Regions from separate parts of the Micromonospora sp. NPDC047762 genome, predicted to be linked through region 3. Evidence: predicted binding sites of a transcription regulator. Region 3 holds the regulator's gene; each other region holds the start of a gene.

Region 1 (6,166 bases), on a different contig from region 3:
TGGTCACCAGCGTCGTACAGCTCTGCCAGCAGGCGCTCGACCTGCCCGAGGACTCCGCCGAGGCGGCTTCCATCGTGGACGTGCTCTGGACCCGGGCCGCCGCCGCCGACCGGCCCGTGGTCGGGCTGGGCGCGTACCGAGGTGCGGACCTGGTGGGGGTGCTGATCTGTTCGGTGTCGTCGGTCGAGCCGGGGATCGGGCACGTCGACCTGGTCGCGGTCCTTGCGGATCAGCGGCGTCGGGGCGTCGGCCGGGCGCTGCTCCAGCGGGCCGAGCGGGTGCTCGCCGACCGTGGGGCGACCGAGGTGCTGCTGGCCGGGAACCCGCCGTACTACGCGTGGCCGGGGATCGACGTCCGCTACACGCCGGCGGTCTGCGCCGCCCTCGCGCTCGGCTACCAGCAGGACCGGACCGCCTGGAACATGACCGCGGACCTGTCGTACGACGGGTCGCCGGCACTGCGGTCCACCGAGGCGACGGAGCGGCGGCTGGCCGACCAGGGCGTCACGGTACGCCGGGCGGAGCCGGCGGACCTTCCGGCGCTGACCGCGTTCGCCCGGTCCACCTTCGGCGGAACGTGGGACGGTGAGCTGGCCGGTTCGGTGGGGCGTGCCGACGCCGGTTGCCACCTGGCGGAGCGGGACGGCGAGGTGCTCGGCTTCGCCGCGTACGGGTCGTCCCGGCCGAGTTGGTTCGGGCCGATGGGCACCGCACCGGCCGCGGAGGGGTCGGGCATCGGTGGGGTGCTGTTGCGGCGCTGCCTGCGCGACCAGCGGGCGGTGGGGCTGGACCGGGCACAGATCGGCTGGGTAGGACCGGTGCCGTTCTACTCGGGCAGCGCGGGTGCGCGGATCGAGCGGGTCTTCTTCCTGTACCGGCGGACCCTGTCCGGGGGATAACCGGGGCAAACAGGACATAGATCCATTCGCCCGCATCGGCCAACGACGCCCCCTACCGTTTCGGTAGAGGAGGCAGCCATGACCACGGATGACAACCAGACCGAGGACGGCCCGCCGATCACCTGGAAACCGGTGGGTGAACTCCCCGGCCAACTGCCGTTCGACAGGCTCGACTACGGCGACGCCGAGCAACTGGCCGAGATGACCACCGACGGCGAGCCGCCGGTGGCCGAGGAGTCGCAGGAGATGGTGGACGCGCCGATCCAGCTGCTCCCGCCGTACAGCCGGGCACAGAAACGGCGCAACCAGCGCCCACTGCCAACCTGACGACGAACGGGGCGGACCGCGTCAGCGGCCCGCCCCGTTCGGTGTCGGAACTGGACTCAGAAGTCCATGTCCCCGCCACCCGGGCCAGCCGGGGCAGCCGGGGTCTTCTCCGGCTTGTCCGCGACAACAGCCTCGGTGGTGAGGAAGAGCGCCGCGATGGAAGCGGCGTTCTGCAGCGCCGAACGCGTCACCTTGGCCGGGTCGATGATGCCCGCCGCCAGCAGGTCGACGTACTCGCCGTTGGCGGCGTTAAGACCGTGACCCGCTTCGAGGTTACGGACCTTCTCCACCACGACGCCGCCCTCAAGGCCGGCGTTGACGGCGATCTGCCGCAGCGGGGCGTCCAGCGCGACCTTGACGATGTTCGCACCGGTCGCCTCGTCGCCGACCAGGTCGAGCTTGTCGAAGGCGGTCTTGCCGGCCTGCACCAGCGCGACGCCACCACCCGGGACGATGCCCTCTTCGACGGCCGCCTTCGCGTTGCGAACGGCGTCCTCGATGCGGTGCTTGCGCTCCTTGAGCTCGACCTCGGTGGCCGCGCCGACCTTGATGACCGCGACGCCGCCGGCCAGCTTGGCCAGCCGCTCCTGCAGCTTCTCGCGGTCGTAGTCGGAGTCGCTCTTGTCGATCTCGGCCCGGATCTGGTTGACCCGGCCCTGGATCTGCTCGGCGTCACCGGCACCGTCGACGATGGTGGTCTCGTCCTTGGTCACCACGACCTTGCGGGCGCGGCCCAGCATGTCGACGGTGGCGGCGTCGAGCTTGAGGCCGACCTCCTCGCTGATGACCTGGCCACCGGCGAGGATGGCGATGTCGGTCAGCATGGCCTTGCGGCGGTCACCGAAGCCCGGCGCCTTGACGGCGACCGACTTGAAGGTGCCACGGACCTTGTTGACCACCAGGGTGGCGAGGGCCTCGCCCTCCAGGTCCTCGGCGATGATCAGCAGCGGCTTGCCCGACTGCATGACCTTCTCCAGGATCGGGAGCAGGTCCTTCACCGACGAGATCTTGCTGTTGGCGATCAGGATGTACGGGTCGTCGAAGACGGCCTCCATACGCTCCGGGTCGGTCATGAAGTAGGCCGAGATGTAGCCCTTGTCGAAGCGCATACCCTCGGTGAGCTCCAGCTCCAGCCCGAAGGTGTTGCTCTCCTCGACGGTGATGACGCCTTCCTTGCCGACCTTGTCCATCGCCTCGGCGATGATCTCGCCGACGGTGCTGTCGCCAGCGGAGATGGAGGCGGTGGAGGCGATCTGCTCCTTGGTCTCGACGTCCTTGGCGAGCTTGGACAGCTCCTCCGAGACGCTCGCGACCGCGGCCTCGATGCCCCGCTTCAGGGCCATCGGGTTGGCGCCGGCGGCCACGTTGCGCAGGCCCTCGCGAACCAGGGCCTGGGCCAGGACGGTCGCCGTCGTCGTGCCGTCACCGGCAACGTCGTCGGTCTTCTTGGCGACCTCCTTGACCAGCTCAGCGCCGATCTTCTCGTACGGGTCCTCGAGCTCGATCTCCTTGGCGATGCTCACACCATCGTTGGTGATGGTGGGGGCACCCCACTTCTTCTCGAGCACGACGTTGCGGCCCTTGGGGCCGAGGGTCACCTTTACGGCGTCGGCGAGCTGGTTCATGCCCCGCTCGAGGCCGCGGCGAGCCTCTTCGTCGAAAGCGATCATCTTGGCCATACGGCGTTGTCCTCCTGGACACTCACGGGCCACCCGAGATGTGTGCCCCGGATGGGCCGCCTGGTGTGCGCACCTAGGGACGTCGCCACCTGGCGACGACGACGTCCTTCGGCCGGGCCGGATAGCCCGCGACGACCGGCCATGTGCTGCCCCGGTGTCTCCACACCGGCACAACCTGGCCCCACCGTCCCGACCGTTGGCACTCACGGTATGCGAGTGCCAATGACTTGTTTAGCACTCTCCCCTGCCGAGTGCAAGCACGATGCCGCCGCTCAGCCGAGTTCCGCAGCCAGTCCAGCGCTGTTCACCGGCGCCTCATGGGCACGCTGCTCGACGTACGTCACCAGCAGACCGACCATCTGCGCGAGATGGGCCGGCAGGGCCAGCACGGCGGTGATCCCGATCACCACCACCGCCCCGGCGGCGGTACCCGCCGAGGAGAACGGGTCCGTTCCGAGCGCGCCGGTGCCGATCCCTTCCAGGCCACCGGGGATCAGCGTGCCGACGATCACCGCCACGGCCACCAGGGCCACCCGTCCGAGCAGCAGGCCGAGTCGGTCGTGGAACATCCGGAACGATCGACCGATCGGGTTGTGCCGTTCGAAGAGATAGACGGGGCCGGCCATGCTCAGCGCGAAGGCCAGGTAGATGCCCGGCAGCACGCAGAAGCAGACACCGACGCCGATGAGCAGACTGACCAGCAGGGTCCACGCCCACAGCCCGAGTGCCCGACGCAGGCCGTAGCGCAGCGCGGACTCCAGGCTGGCCGGCTGACCGGCCGCCTGCTGGGTGATCACCCAGGTGCCGGCGGCCCACCCGACGGCCTGCACCAACCCGACGACCAGGCTGCCGCCGAGCAGCAGGACCAGGAGGCTCAGCAGTTCGGCGACGAAATTGTCCGGCAGCGCGGGGGTCGAAGTCGATCCGGCCTGCGCGGCCCACTTCGCCGACGGGTCCAGCCCGAGGGAGACCACCGAGAGCACCGCCGCGGGCAGCACCTGGGTGAGCAGCATGATCGGCACCAACTGCCGCCAGCCCCGGCGCAGCGCTCCTCCGCAGCGGTTGAACCAGCCGCCGATACCCGCGCCAGGTGGCGTGACCAGGGCGTCGTTCGGGTCGACCCCGTAACCGGGCGGGTACCAGCCGACCGGCGGCCCCGGGTACCACGGCTGCCCGCCGTAGGGACCCGACCCGGGCGGGTAGCCCCCGGTGGGCGGGAACGCCCAGCCCTGCGGCGGCGGGGCCGCACCCCAGGCACCCTGCGCGGGATCCCAGCCGGGCGGCGGACCGGCGGGGCCGGAGGACGGGCCGGCCGGGGGCGTGCCCGGCCCCCAGCCGGGCGGCGGACCGGCGGGGCCGGGGCTGCCGGCGGGCGAGGACGGGTCCGGCTCCCCCGACCCGGAGGACGGAGTGTGCGGGGGTGGCTGGTCGGTCATGAACGCTCCTCAGCATCGGCTGGAACGGTTCACGATCTTCCCGGGTGCACGCCCCTGCCGCAGCCCCGACTCACGGGGCCGATCGGCCAGGAAGCTCAGTCGATGACGCGTACGTGCTCTGCCTGTGGGCCCTTCTGGCCCTGGGTGATCTCGAACTCGACCCGCTGACCGTCGTCCAGCGCCTTGTAACCGTCCATCTCGATCGCGGAGAAGTGGACAAAAACGTCCTGCCCGCCGTCGACGGCGATGAAGCCGTAGCCCTTTTCGGCGTTGAACCACTTCACGGAGCCCTGTGCCACTGTGCACTTCCCTCACTCTGCCCGGCGTTGCCTGACTCGGCGCACGGCACGGCCGGACGCCCCGGACCACCGACTCAGCGATCGATGACCGCCATTGAAGAAGGTGACCGAAATCGCACGCTACACGAGGACTGACGGCCGCGCACGGCCACAAAACAGACACACTCCGAGGCGCACCGGCCGCGCTGATCGGCCGGATTCCCGAGCCACCGGATTCGCCCGCGTCATTGCAGAATGGAGGGGCGTTCGCCGGGCGGCCCCGAGATGACGGCGATCGGGCCCAGCTCGCGAAACGCCATCCCTGCCCTGTGGTAGGCATGCGGACATGACCACCGACATGGGCCCGCCGACAGTGCGGCTCGCGGAGATCCGCCGGGTCCGGCCGGAGGACGCCGCCCGGATGCGGGCGCTGCGCCTGGAGATGCTGGCCGACGCGCCGTTGGCCTTCCTGGAGACCCTGGCGGACGCGGCGGCCCGACCGCACAACGAGTTCGCCGCCCGGGTCGCGTACACCTCGGCCGGTGCCGGTAACGCGCAGTTCGTCGCCGACCCGGGCGGCCGGCTGGTCGGGCACGCCGGTGGTACGACCCACCCGAACGAACCGGGACTGACCGTGATCTACGCCGTGTACGTCACGCCGACCTGGCGCGGCAGTGGCCTGCTCGGCGAGCTGATCGACGGGGTGGCCGCCTGGTCGCGGGCCTGCGGCCGGCCGGAACTGCTGCTGGAGGTGGTGGTCGGCAACGACCGCGCCTATCGCGCCTACCAGCGTCTGGGCTTCAAGGACACCGGGGTACGGGTCCCCCACCCGAACATCCCAGCCCTGACCGAGCTACAGATGCGCCGAACAGCCTAGAACAGAGAACCATCCCAAGGCAGAACCACTGAGATGCCCTAAAAAAGCCGGCAGCGACGCCACCGCCGTGCCCACAACGGGTTTCCGGGGCAGCCCGACCCGCGCAGGGATCAAGCCTGACCGCCCGAAGCGGGTCGGGCTGCCCCGGAAACCCCCAACCGCGACCACCTACACGTGACGCCGCGACTGAACAATCCGGAACCGGTTCGCCACGTACGCCCCGTCGGTCAGCGCCGAGTTGGCCGCCGCGTTGGCTCCACTGCCGTGGAAGTCGGAGAACGCCGCCGACTGGTTCACGAAGACACCGCCGGTGAGGTTGCAGGACAGGTGCACCCCGACCTCGACCGCCACCGCCTCGGTTGCGTCCAGCACCGCCTCGTCGGTCGAGTAGACACCGGCGGTGAGCGCGCCCTTCTCGCCGACCGTCCGGCGCAGCAGCTCCAGGCTGTGCGTGGTCGAGTCGGTAGCGATGGCGAACGAGATCGGCCCGAACCATTCCCGGCCGTACGTCTCCGAGTCGTCCGCGGTCAGCTTCACGATCGTCGGGGTACGCACCACCGCGTCGGCGTACGACGGGTGGGCCACGGCCCGCGACTCCAGCACCGGCTCGCCGACCTTGGTCACCTCGGCCAGCCGCTCCAGCACCCCGTCGTTGACGATGGCACCGGTC
Region 2 (6,166 bases), on a different contig from region 3:
CGTCGAGGCCGTTGCCCCACGTGAGGTCGGCGACCTTCTGCGTCACGACGTAGCCGTCGTGACCGGCGTTCTGGGCGATCCAGCGCAGCGGCTCGACGAGCGCCTTGCGCACGACCGAGACGCCAACCTTCTCGTCACCGGTGAAGCCCAGGTCGTCGTCGAGCACCGAGAGGATCTGCACCAGGGCGGCGCCGCCGCCGGGCACGGTGCCCTCCTCGACCGCAGCCTTGGTCGCCGCGATGGCGTCCTCGATGCGGTGCTTGCGCTCCTTCATCTCGACCTCGGTCGCCGCGCCGGCCTTGATGACGGCGATGCCACCGGAGAGCTTCGCCAGCCGCTCGGCCAGCTTCTCCCGGTCCCAGTCGGAGTCGGAGGCCTCGATCTCCTTGCGGATCTGGGAGACCCGGTCGGTGACGTCGGCCTTCTGGCCACCGCCGTCGACGATCGTGGTGTTCTCCTTGTCGACCACGACGCGCCGGGCGGTGCCGAGCACCTCCAGGCCGACCTGGTCGAGCTTGTAGCCCAGCTCCGGGGCGACCAGCTCGGCGCCCGTGGAGATCGCGATGTCCTGGAGCATTGCCTTGCGCCGGTCACCGAAGCCGGGGGCCTTGACCGCGCAGACCTTGAGGGTCTTACGCAGCGAGTTGACCACCAGGGTGGAGAGCGCCTGGCCGTCCACGTCCTCGGCGATGATCAGCAGGGGCTTGCTGTTCTGCAGGACCTTCTCCAGCAGCGGCAGCAGCTCCTCGATCGCCGAGATCTTCTGGGTGGTGACCAGGATGTACGCGTCCTCAAGGACGGATTCCTGACCCTCCAGGTCGGTGACGAAGTTCGGCGAGATGAAGCCCTTGTCGAACTGGAGACCTTCGGTCACGTCCAGTTCGGTGGTGAGCATCGAGCCTTCCTCGACGGTGATGACACCGTCGCGGCCGACGCGCTCCATCGCCTCGGCGATCAGATCGCCGATCGTGGAGTCCTGCGCGGAGATCGTCGCCACGTTCGCGATCGACTCCTTGCTGGTGACCTCGGCGGCCTTGCCGAGCAGCGCCTCGGAGACCTTCATGGCCGCCGCGTCGATGCCCCGCTTGAGACCGGCCGGGTTGGTCCCGGCGGTCACGTTGCGCAGACCCTCGCGAACCATCGCCTGGGCCAGCACGGTCGCGGTGGTGGTGCCGTCGCCGGCGACGTCGTTGGTCTTGGTCGCCACCTCCTTGACCAGCTGCGCGCCAAGGTTCTCGTACGGGTTGGTGAGCTCGATCTCCTTGGCGATGGTCACACCATCGTTGGTGATCGTCGGCGCACCGAATTTCTTGTCCAGGACGACGTTGCGCCCGCGCGGGCCGAGGGTGACCTTGACCGCGTCCGCGAGGGCGTTGACACCGTGCTCCAGCAGGTGCCGGGCGTCGTCCGAGAAGCTCAGGATCTTCGCCATTAATGTCCCTTCGAAGCGCCATTGCCCCGGCCCGGCGAGCCGGACCGGGGCAGTGGCACTGATCGGTTGCTTACTTCTCGATGACCGCGAGGACGTCGCGGGCGGAGAGCACCAGGTACTCCTCGCCGGCGTACTTGACCTCGGTGCCGCCGTACTTCGAGTAAAGGACGGTGTCGCCGACCTGCACGTCAACCGGAACCCGGTTGCCGTTGTCGTCGACGCGCCCCGGGCCCACAGCGAGGACGGTGCCCTCCTGCGGCTTCTCCTTGGCGGTGTCGGGGATCACGATGCCCGACGCCGTGGTGGTCTCAGCCTCGTTCGCCTGGACCACGATGCGGTCCTCGAGCGGCTTGATCGCAACCTTGGTCGCGGTAGTCACGGGCATACCCTCCTGGGGTACTGGTTTCGTTGCTGGCCAGCGGGGCTGACCAGCGTCAATCTGCCTCATGCCACCGGGCGGTGCCGTCGTCGCGGGTGCCGGTCCGCCTGGCGTGCGCACCCGGGTCGCGAGACCCGGAAGCTGGCACCCTCAGGGTGAGAGTGCTAATCGCAGGTTATTCCGTGGCTAGCACTCCGTCAAGGAGAGTGCCAGCGCGTCGCGCCCCGCCAGCCAAGTTTTCCGAGTCGGACGGGACAATGGCCGGGTGGATCTCGATCAGTTGGCGGCGCTGCGTACCCCTGAGGGGTCGGCCGCGCTCACCGCGGCGGCCGACCTGGCCGGCGGTGATCCACTGGTCGCGGCGTCGGCCCTGCGCGCGACCGGGGTGCCGCCGACGTTGGCCGCGGCGGCGTTGACCCAGGCCGAGCTGCGCCACCGGGCGGTGGGCAAGTTCGGCTCGGCCGCCGCTGGGATGTTCCTCACCCGCCCCGGCCTGGAGCAGGCCACCCGCCGGGTGGTCGCCGACCGTCGAGCCGCCCGGTTGCACGCGGCCGGCGTGCGGACCCTGGCCGATCTCGGGTGCGGGCTCGGGGCCGACGCGCTGGCCGCCGCCCGCGCCGGCATCCGGGTGTACGGGGTGGAGGCTGACCCGGTGACCGCGGCGATGGCCGCCGCCAACGCCGAGGCGGCCGGCCTGGCCGAGCTCTTCACCGTCGAGTGCGGCGACGCGACCGGGTTCGACGTGGCAAGGGTCGACGGGGTCTTCTGCGACCCGGCCCGCCGCGCCACCGGCACCGGGCGGCGGATCTTCGACCCGCGCGCCTACTCGCCACCGTGGGACTTCGTCACCGGGTTGGCCGAGCGGGTGCCGCGCACCGTGGTGAAGGTCGCGCCGGGCCTGGACCACGCGCTCATCCCGGCCGGGGCGGAGGCCGAGTGGGTCGGCGTGGACGGCGACCTGGTCGAGGCCGCGCTCTGGTGCGGCGAGATGGCGGAGGTGCCCCGTCGCGCCACCCTCCACCGCCAGCGAGGCGCCGAGGCCCACAGCCACCAGCTCACCGGCTCGGGTGCCGCCGAGGCGCCGGCCGGGCCGCCGCGTCGCTACCTGTACGACCCGGACCCGGCGGTGGTGCGCGCGCACCTCGTGGCCGAACTGGCCAGCGAACTGGACGCCAACCTGGGCGATCCGAGCATCGCCTACCTCTACGCCGACCAGCCGGTCCGCACCCCGTACGCGCGCTGCCTGGAGATCACCGACGTGTTGCCGTTCTCGCTCAAGCGCCTGCGGGCGCTGCTGCGGGAGCGCCGGGTGGGCCGGGTGGAGATCCTGAAGCGGGGTTCGGCGCTCACCCCGGAGCAGCTCCGGCGGGACCTGCGGCTGGCCGGGGACGCGGCGGCGAGTCTGGTGCTCACCCGGGTCGGCGGCGCACCGACGGTGCTGATCGGCCGGCCGGTCGACTAGCGCCGTCTCGACTAGCGTCTTCGCTGTGGCGGGACAGGGCACGCCGGCAACGGCACTCTTGGTCAAGCGGGGCATCGCGCATCGCACCCATCCGTACCGGGTGGCGCCGGACGCCCCGAACTACGGCGCGTTGGTGGCGGTGGCGCTCGGCGTGGCACCGGAGCGCGTGTTCAAGACTCTGGTGACCGACGTCGACGGCGCGCTCACCGTGGCGGTCGTTCCGGTCACCGGCGAGTTGGATCTGAAGGCTCTCGCGGCTGCGGTCGGCGGCAAGCGGGCGGCGTTGGCCGACCGGGCGGTCGCCGAGCGGGCCACCGGCTACGTACGCGGTGGGATCAGCCCGCTCGGGCAGCGTCGACGGTTGCCCACCGTGCTGGACGAATCCGCGCTGGATCTCCCGACGATCTACGTCTCGGCTGGTCGGCGTGGTCTGCAACTCGAACTGGCCGCGGCGGATCTGGTGGCGCTGACCGACGCCCGTACCGCGCCGTTGCAGACCCACTGACGACAGTCGTTACGTCGACACCCCCGTGGGATACCCGCGGAGTAACAGTCGCGTTGCTGAATTGTTATCGCTCCCAACAAACTATGCACCTGCGCGGTCTTGTGGAGCCGGTGTGACCCGAAATACGTTGCCGGACACAACAAAACAACACCTCCCCCACCTCCGAAAGGACCCTGCACATGCGTAAGGGGATCCTCACCATCGCCGCCGTGGGCCTGCTCACGACCGGCGGCTTGACCGCCTGTGGCGACGACTCCGGCGACAAGGCCGCCTCCGCCAAGACCCCCAAGATCGGCGTGATCCTCCCGGACAGCAAGTCCTCGGCCCGCTGGGAGACCGCGGACCGCCGGTTCCTGGAGGAGGCGTTCAAGGCCGCCGGCGTCCAGTACGACATCCAGAACGCCCAGAACGACAAGACCGCCTTCCAGACCATCGCCGACCAGATGATCACCAGCGGCGTGACCGCTCTGATGATCGTCAACCTGGACTCCGGCACCGGCAAGGCAGTGCTCGACAAGGCCAAGTCGCAGGGCGTCGCCACCATCGACTACGACCGGCTCACCCTCGGCGGCTCCGCCCAGTACTACGTCAGCTTCGACAACGAGACCGTCGGCAAGCTCCAGGGCGAGGGTCTGTCGAAGTGCCTGACCGAGAAGGGCGCCAAGAACCCCGTCGTGGCGTACCTGAACGGCTCCCCCACCGACAACAACGCCACCCTGTTCAAGGCCGGCTACGACTCGGTACTCAAGCCGAAGTTCGACTCCAAGGAATACGTCAAGGGCCCTGAGGACGCGGTGCCGGCGTGGGACAACGCGCAGGCCGCGACGATCTTCGAGCAGCAGCTCACCACGGCCAACGGCAAGATCGACGGCGTGCTGGCCGCCAACGACGGTCTCGGCAACGCGGCCATCTCGATCCTGAAGAAGAACAAGCTCAACGGCAAGGTGCCGGTGACCGGGCAGGACGCCAGCACCGAGGGCCTGCAGAACATCCTCGCCGGTGACCAGTGCATGACCGTCTACAAGGCAGTCCGGGAAGAGGCCAAGGCCGCCTCCGACCTGGCCATCGCCCTCGCCAAGGGTGAGAAGAAGGACACCGGCCAGACGGTCAAGGACGGTGACCGGGACGTGCCCTCGGTGCTGCTCACCCCGAAGGCCATCTACAAGGAGAGCGTCAAGGACGTCATCGCCGACGGCTACGTGACCAAGGAAGAGGTCTGCACCGCGGCGTACACCAAGTTCTGCGCCGAAGCCGGCATCAGCTGACCGACGCCGCAGTACCCGCCGGAACGACCATCGCCGCCCGGCACGGGAGCACCCCTCCCGTGCCGGGCGGCGCCCGCCGGACGGGCCCCGACCCTCCCTTAAGAAGGAGACCCCCGTGTCCGCGACCCCCCTGCTGGAACTCCGCGGGATCGACAAGAGCTTCGGTCCCGTCCAGGTGCTCCGCGACGTCGCCCTGACCGTCCACCCGGGTGAAGTGACCGCATTGGTCGGCGACAACGGCGCCGGCAAGTCGACCCTGGTGAAGTGCATCAGCGGCATCCACCCCACCGACGCCGGAGAGTTCCTGTTCAACGGTGAACCGGTGCACATCGGCAGCCCCCGCGACGCTGCCACGCTCGGCATCGAGGTCGTCTACCAGGACCTCGCGCTCTGCGACAACCTGGACATCGTGCAGAACATGTTCCTCGGCCGGGAGAAGCGCAGCGGCATCGTCCTCGACGAGCCGACCATGGAACAGCTCGCCGCCGAAACCCTGGCGGGGCTCTCCATCCGCACCGTCACCTCACTCCGGCAGCACGTGTCCAGCCTCTCCGGCGGTCAACGACAGACCGTGGCCATCGCCAAGGCGGTGCTCTGGAACAGCAAGCTCGTCATCCTGGACGAGCCGACCGCGGCGCTCGGCGTGGCACAGACCGCCCAGGTGCTCGAACTGGTCCGACGCCTCGCCGACAACGGCCTGGCCGTGGTGCTCATCTCGCACAACATGAACGACGTCTTCGCCGTCTCCGACCGGATCGCCGCGCTGTACCTCGGCCAGATGGTCGCCCAGGTGAAGACCACCGACATCACCCACGCCCAGGTGGTCGAGCTGATCACCGCCGGGCGCTCGGGCGGGCTCGGCCTCGCCACCGACCCGGGCAGCAACGGCGACGGCCCGCAGGCGGCCGACTCGATCTCAGGAGGCGCCCGATGACCACCACCGCCGTGCGGAAGGACGGCCCCGCCGCCGTCACACCGACGCCGACCATCGGGGGCCACTTCCGCAACTACCTGAGCCGGGTACGCGGTGGCGACGTCGGCGCGCTACCAGCCGTCCTCGGCCTGATCGTGCTCTGCACCGTCTTCGCGATCATGCGGCCGTCGTCGTTCCTGTCGGCCGGCA
Region 3 (6,166 bases):
GGGGTGCCCTCGTTGGCCTTCATGCCGGCGATGATCCCGAAGAGGATCTGGATCACCACGACGGCGATGCTGGGCAGGAAGAGCAGGCACCAGCTCACGAAGAGCAGCACGAACGCGATGATCGACCAGAGGATCTGAAAGTTCAGGGCGGCGAGGGCGTGCGCCCGGACGGTCGGCGACTGCTGGCCGCGGGCCAGGTAGGCGATCAGCGGGGCGACGAAGCCCAGCGGACCGAAACTGACCAGCGCGCCGAGCGCGCCGCCGAAGTGCGCGACCAGCGCCCAGGTCTTGTCCTCGTTGTTGGCGTAGCCACCGCCGGGGCCGCCGTAGGCCCCACCGGCCGGGTAGCCGCCGGGCGGGGGATAGCCCCCGGGCGGGGGGTAGCCGCCTGCCGGAGGGTAGCCGCCTGACGGCGGTTGGTCACCGGTGGGCGGCGGATAGCCACCGGGCGGGGGATAGCCGGCCGGGCCGGGCGCCCCGGACAGTGGTGCGGTGGGCGGCTCGGCCGACGGGTACGGCCCGGGGGAGGTGGGCTCCGGCGGGTAGTTGCCGGGGTCGCCCGACCCGGGAGGGCGAGGAGGTTCAGTCATGGATGTCACGGTAGGTGCCGGTGGCAACGCCGCACCAGAGCGACTTCGCCTCGCAGTGCGGGCCGATCGGCCCAACAGCGTGGCGTGGGCCGCACCGAAGGGTGGCCGTTGATCATCGCGTCGGCGGGCCCGCCGACGTAGACTGGCACTCGCTACAGTCGAGTGCCAGGACGGCCCGGCCGGCCCAGAGCGCCGGCGGCCGACGTGCGACAGGAGGTGCGGAGGATGGGTCTCGACGACCGGAAACTCGCCGTGCTCCGCGCCATCGTCGAAGACTACGTCTCCACCCAGGAGCCGGTCGGCAGCAAGGCGCTGGTCGAGCGGCACCAGCTCGGGGTCTCCCCGGCCACGGTCCGCAACGACATGGCCGTGCTGGAGGAGGAGGGCTACATCCGGCAGCCGCACACCAGTGCCGGCCGGGTGCCCACCGACCGCGGCTACCGCCTCTTCGTCGACCGGTTGTCCCGGGTCAAACCGCTCAGCCCGGCCGAGCGCCGGGCCATCGAGCGCTTCCTGGTCGGCGCGGTCGACCTCGACGACGTGGTGCACCGTACGGTGCGGTTGCTCGCCCAGCTGACCCGACAGGTCGCCGTCGTGCAGTACCCGAGCCTGGCCCGCTCCTCGGTGCGTCACCTGGAGCTGGTGCCGATCTCCACCACCCGGTTGATGCTCGTCATGATCGCCGACACCGGGCGGGTGGAGCAGCGACTCGTGGAGCTGCCCGGCCCGGTGCCCGCCGACGACGTCACCGACCTGCGCCGACTGATCAACGAGAAGCTCGCCAACGCCCGGCTGTCCGAGACGCCCCCGCTGGTGCAGGCGCTGGTCGAGGAAGCGCCGCCCGGCCTGCGTCCGACCATGACCACGCTCGCCACCGTCCTGCTGGAGACGCTCGTCGAGCGGCACGAGGAGCGGATCGCCCTCGCCGGCACCGCGAACCTCACCCGGGGCGGCCTGCTCGACTTCCAGGGCTCCCTGCGGCCGATCCTCGAAGCTCTGGAGGAGGAGGTCGTGCTGCTCAAGCTCATCGGTGAGACAGAGCCGAGCACGACCCGGGTGCTGATCGGCGACGAGAACGAGTTCGACAACCTGCGAGCCGCCTCGGTGGTCAGCACCGGGTACGGCCCGGGCACCACCATCCTGGGCGGCCTGGGGGTGCTGGGGCCCACCCGGATGGACTACCCCGGCAACATCGCCACGGTCCGCGCCGTGGCACGCTACGTGGGCGAGTTGCTGGCCCAGAACTGATTGGTCAGGGCCGATGCGGCCGGCTGCGGCCGCCGACCGGCGCAACGCGAGACGAACATGAGGACACGGAACGCAGTGGCCAGGGACTACTACGGCATTCTCGGTGTGAGCCGGGAAGCCTCCGATGACGAGATCAAGCGCGCCTACCGCAAGCTGGCGCGCCAGTTCCACCCGGACGTCAATCCGGACCCGGAGGCTCAGGAGAAGTTCAAGGACATCAACGCCGCGTACGAGGTCCTCTCGGACGACCGTAAGCGGCAGATCGTCGACCTGGGTGGTGACCCGCTCGCCCCCGGTGGCGGCGGCGCCGGCGGCCCGGGTGGCCCCGGAGGCGCCGGCCCGTTCGTCGGTTTCCAGGACATCATGGACGCGTTCTTCGGCGGTGCCGGAGGTGGCGCCCGTGGCCCCCGGCCGCGTACCCGCCCTGGGGCCGACGCGATCCTGCGGCTCGAACTCGACCTGCACGAGACGGCCTTCGGCGTGGAGGCCCCGATCACCGTCGACACCGCGGTGCTCTGCACCACCTGCTCCGGCGCCGGCACGGCCGCCGGCACGCACCTGGCGACCTGCGAGGCGTGTGGTGGTCGGGGCGAGGTGCAGTCGGTGCAGCGCACCTTCCTCGGCCAGGTGGTCTCCGCCCGGCCGTGCACCGTGTGCCAGGGCTACGGCACCACCATCCCGCACCCCTGCCCCACCTGCGCCGGCGACGGCCGGGTGCGGACCCGCCGGTCGTTGACCGTCAAGATCCCGGCCGGTGTCGAGGACGGCATGCGGATCCGGCTGGCCCAGCAGGGCGAGGTGGGCCCCGGCGGCGGCACCGCCGGCGACCTCTACGTGGAGATCCACGAGCGCCCGCACGACGTGTACTCCCGCAAGGGCGACGACCTGCACTGCCGGGTCACGGTGCCGATGACGGCGGCGGCACTGGGCACCCGGCTGACCATCAAGACGCTGGACAGCGAGGAGACCGTCGACGTCAAGGCCGGCACCCAGCCGGCCAGCACGCTGCGACTGCGCGCCCGGGGCGTGCCGCACCTGCGCGGCACCGGCCGGGGCGACCTCTACGTCCACCTCGACGTGCGGACGCCGACCAAGCTCGACCCGGACCAGGAGAAGATGCTGCGCGACTTCGCCAAGACCCGTGGTGAGGAGGTCGCCGAGCTGTCCAAGCAGGGCGGCTTCTTCTCCCGGATGCGCGACGCGTTCAACGGGCACGCCTGAGGTGTCCGCGCCGCTGTTCCTGGTGGAGGCGCTGCCCACCGGCGACGCGCTGACCCTGGACGGCCCGGAGGGGCACCACGCCGCGACAGTGCAGCGGTTGCGCGTCGGCGAGGAGTTGCTGCTCGCCGACGGCCGGGGTGGCACGGCCGTCGCCGTGGTCACGGCCGTCGGCCGGGGCAGCCTGGAGGTCACCGTCACCTCCCGGGGGTACGCGGACGCGCCGGTACCCCGACTGGTGACGGTGCAGGGCATCGCCAAGGGCGACCGGGGTGAGCTGGCCGTGCAGGCGATGACCGAGGTCGGGGTGGACGAGATCGTGCCCTGGGCGGCATCACGTTCGGTGACCCAGTGGCGCGGCGACCGGGGCGTACGCGCCCGGGAGAAGTGGGTGGCCACGGCACGGGAGGCGGCCAAGCAGGCCCGCCGGCCGTGGCTGCCGGTGGTGGCCGGTGCGCCGGACGAGTCCACCGCCACCGTTGCCCGCCGGATCGCCGGTGCCGCCGTCGGGTTCGTGCTGCACGAGGAGGCCGACGACCGGCTCACCACCGCCGAGCTGCCCTCCACCGGCGAGATCGTGCTGGTGATCGGCCCGGAAGGCGGCATCGCCCCGGCCGAGTTGACCGCCTTCGTCGAGGCCGGCGGGCGACCCGTACGCCTTGGGCCGGCCGTGCTGCGCACCTCCACCGCCGGGGTGGCGGCCCTCAGCGTGCTCGCCGCCCGCCTCGGCCGCTGGTGACCGTTCAGGGCCTCGGGAACACCGGTACGACCTCCTCCTCCGGCCCCAGGTCCAGCCCAGCGTTTCCGATGATCTGCGGGTCCGGTGTGCCGACCACAGCGAAGTCCTTGCCGGTGTAGTCGAAGCGGTGCAGCACGTGCCGCATCGCCTCGAGCCGGGCCCGCTTCTTGTCGTTGCTCTTCACCACCGTCCACGGCGCGTCGGCCGTGTCGGTCCAGAAGAACATCGCCTCCTTGGCCTCGGTGTAGTCGTCCCACCGGTCGAGTGAGGCGATGTCCATCGGGGACAGCTTCCACTGCCGGACCGGGTCGACCTGGCGGATCGCGAACCGGGTGCGCTGCTCGTTCTGGGAGACGGAGAACCAGAACTTGACCAGCCGGATGCCCGAGCGCACCAGCATCCGTTCCAGCTCCGGGGCCTGCCGTAGGAACTCCAGGTACTCCTTGCGGCTGCAGAAGCCCATCACCCGCTCGACGCCGGCCCTGTTGTACCAGGAACGGTCGAACAGCACGATCTCGCCGGCCGCCGGCAGGTGGGCCAGCCAGCGCTGGAAGTACCACTGGGCGGCTTCCCGCTCGTCCGGCTTGGCGAGCGCCACCACCGACGCGCCACGTGGGTTGAGGTGCTCCATGAAGCGTTTGATGGTGCCGCCCTTGCCGGCGGCGTCCCGGCCCTCGAAGAGGATCACCAAACGCTCGCCGGACTCCTTGATCCAGTCCTGGAGCTTCAGCAGCTCGATCTGGAGCAGCCGCTTGTCACGGTCGTACTCGTCGCGGTCCAGTCGCTCGTCGTACGGGTAGTCCTCGCGCCAGGTCTCGACAGGGGTGCCGTCGGGGCGGAGCAGGACAGGGTCGTCGTCGTGGCCATCGGCCACCCGGTAGTCGGCGGTGAGGTCCAGCAGCGCGGAGTCGGCCATGTCGGTGGGACTTACCCTGCCCTGACCCCCCAACCACCTCCCCGGTCGGGTGATCTGCGGACGGCGTGGACCTCAGCTGCGCAGGTAGGAAGCGCCGTTGAGGTCGACGATCGTGCCGGAGGCCCACTCGGCCTGCGGCGAGGCCAGCCAGTGCACGGCGGCGGCGATCTCCTCCGGTCGGCCCACCCGGTCGAACGGGCTCTGCGCCCGGATCGCCGCGCCCTGCTCGCCGTGCAGGTACTCGGTGACCATGTCGGTCGCCACGAAGCCCGGCGCGACGGTGGCGATCGTGATGCCGTACGGCGCGAGCGCCACGGCGAGGGACTGGCCCAGCGCGTTGAGCCCCGCCTTGCTGGCCCCGTACGCCGGCTGGTGCGGCTCGCCGCGGAACGCGCCACGGGACGAGACGTTGACGATCCGCCCGCCGCGTTCGCGCATGTGCTGGGCGGCGCACCAGATGGCGTTGCCGGCGCCGGTCAGGTTGGTCTCCACCACCTGCCGCCAGCGCTGCTGCCACTCCTCGTACGAGGCACCGAAGATCGGGTGGGGGTCGTCGCGGTCGCCGTACGTCCCGGCGTTGTTGACCAGCACGTCCAGCCCGCCGAGCAGTTCGGCGGCCCGGTCGACCATGACCCGGACCGCGTCCGGATCGGTGAGGTCGGCGCGGACCACCACGTGCCCGGTGCCCGGCAGTTGCGCGCGCAGCTTCTCGGCCGCGTCGGCGGAGTCGCGGTGGTGGATGGCCACCCGGTCGCCGCCGGCTGCGAACGCCTCCGCCACCGCGCGGCCGATCCCGCGCGAGGCCCCGGTCACGAGTACCGCCCGATCCGTCATGCCGGCCATCCTGCCTCAGCGTGCCTTCCCCGCTAACAGGCCGGTGGCGGTCGCCGCGCCGGAGTGTCCCCGGCCCGTTGGTCCCTACACTGCTCCGATGGGATCCGACTGCCTGTTCTGCCGCATCGTCGCCGGGGAGATCCCGGCCACAGTGGTCCGGGAGACCGACACCACGCTCGCCTTCCGCGACATCGACCCGAAGGCGCCGGTGCACGTCCTGGTCATTCCGAAGGAGCACTACGCCGACGTCGCCACGCTCGCCCAGGGTGACCCGGCGCTGGCCGCCGACGTGCTGGCGACGTCCGCCGCCGTGGCCGAGGACGAGGGGCTGCTCGGCGACGGTTTCCGGCTGATGTTCAACACCGGCGCGTACGGCGGGCAGGAGGTGTTCCACGTGCACGCGCACCTGCTCGGTGGTGCGCCGCTCGGCCCGATGCTCGCCCGGGACCTGGCGTGACCCCAGCGGCGGCGCCCGGCTCACCGGTGGATGAGCACCTGGCCCGGTTGGTCCGGCGGGTGCAGGCCGAATCGCGGGTGCCGGCGGTCTCGGCGGCCCTGCACCGGGCCGACCGACCGCTCTGGAGCTGCACCGTCGGCGAGACCGGCACCGACAGCCCTCTG

The links. Region 3 encodes HrcA, which represses chaperone genes, less so after heat shock. Its sites were predicted from a motif close to GGTTNGCACNCTCNNNNNGAGNGTGCNAACC; they were not measured.
Region 1: groL (chaperonin GroEL) is a predicted target of HrcA. The motif match lies at 3,100-3,130, and genes of this name have one in related genera.
Region 2: groES (co-chaperone GroES) is a predicted target of HrcA. The motif match lies at 1,951-1,981, and genes of this name have one in related genera.

The regions. Positions count from the first base shown of each region.
Region 1 is NZ_JBIDCQ010000002.1:272,153-278,318, reverse strand. Features, by position in the region: gene ACGF3C_RS06775 (GNAT family N-acetyltransferase) at 1-899, shown strand, start outside; gene ACGF3C_RS06770 (hypothetical protein) at 978-1,226, shown strand; gene groL (chaperonin GroEL) at 1,283-2,905, opposite strand; gene ACGF3C_RS06760 (hypothetical protein) at 3,178-4,341, opposite strand; gene ACGF3C_RS06755 (cold-shock protein) at 4,437-4,640, opposite strand; gene ACGF3C_RS06750 (GNAT family N-acetyltransferase) at 4,966-5,496, shown strand; gene paaN (phenylacetic acid degradation protein PaaN) at 5,665-6,166, opposite strand, start outside.
Region 2 is NZ_JBIDCQ010000002.1:592,058-598,223, reverse strand. Features, by position in the region: gene groL (chaperonin GroEL) at 1-1,432, opposite strand, end outside; gene groES (co-chaperone GroES) at 1,503-1,817, opposite strand; gene ACGF3C_RS08360 (methyltransferase domain-containing protein) at 2,077-3,273, shown strand; gene ybaK (Cys-tRNA(Pro) deacylase) at 3,299-3,778, shown strand; gene ACGF3C_RS08350 (substrate-binding domain-containing protein) at 3,958-5,043, shown strand; gene ACGF3C_RS08345 (ATP-binding cassette domain-containing protein) at 5,159-5,977, shown strand; gene ACGF3C_RS08340 (sugar ABC transporter permease) at 5,974-6,166, shown strand, end outside.
Region 3 is NZ_JBIDCQ010000004.1:575,632-581,797, reverse strand. Features, by position in the region: gene ACGF3C_RS16720 (DUF4870 domain-containing protein) at 1-590, opposite strand, end outside; gene hrcA (heat-inducible transcriptional repressor HrcA) at 816-1,838, shown strand; gene dnaJ (molecular chaperone DnaJ) at 1,914-3,059, shown strand; gene ACGF3C_RS16705 (16S rRNA (uracil(1498)-N(3))-methyltransferase) at 3,061-3,795, shown strand; gene ppk2 (polyphosphate kinase 2) at 3,800-4,711, opposite strand; gene ACGF3C_RS16695 (SDR family NAD(P)-dependent oxidoreductase) at 4,784-5,545, opposite strand; gene ACGF3C_RS16690 (histidine triad nucleotide-binding protein) at 5,643-6,002, shown strand; gene ACGF3C_RS16685 (serine hydrolase domain-containing protein) at 5,999-6,166, shown strand, end outside.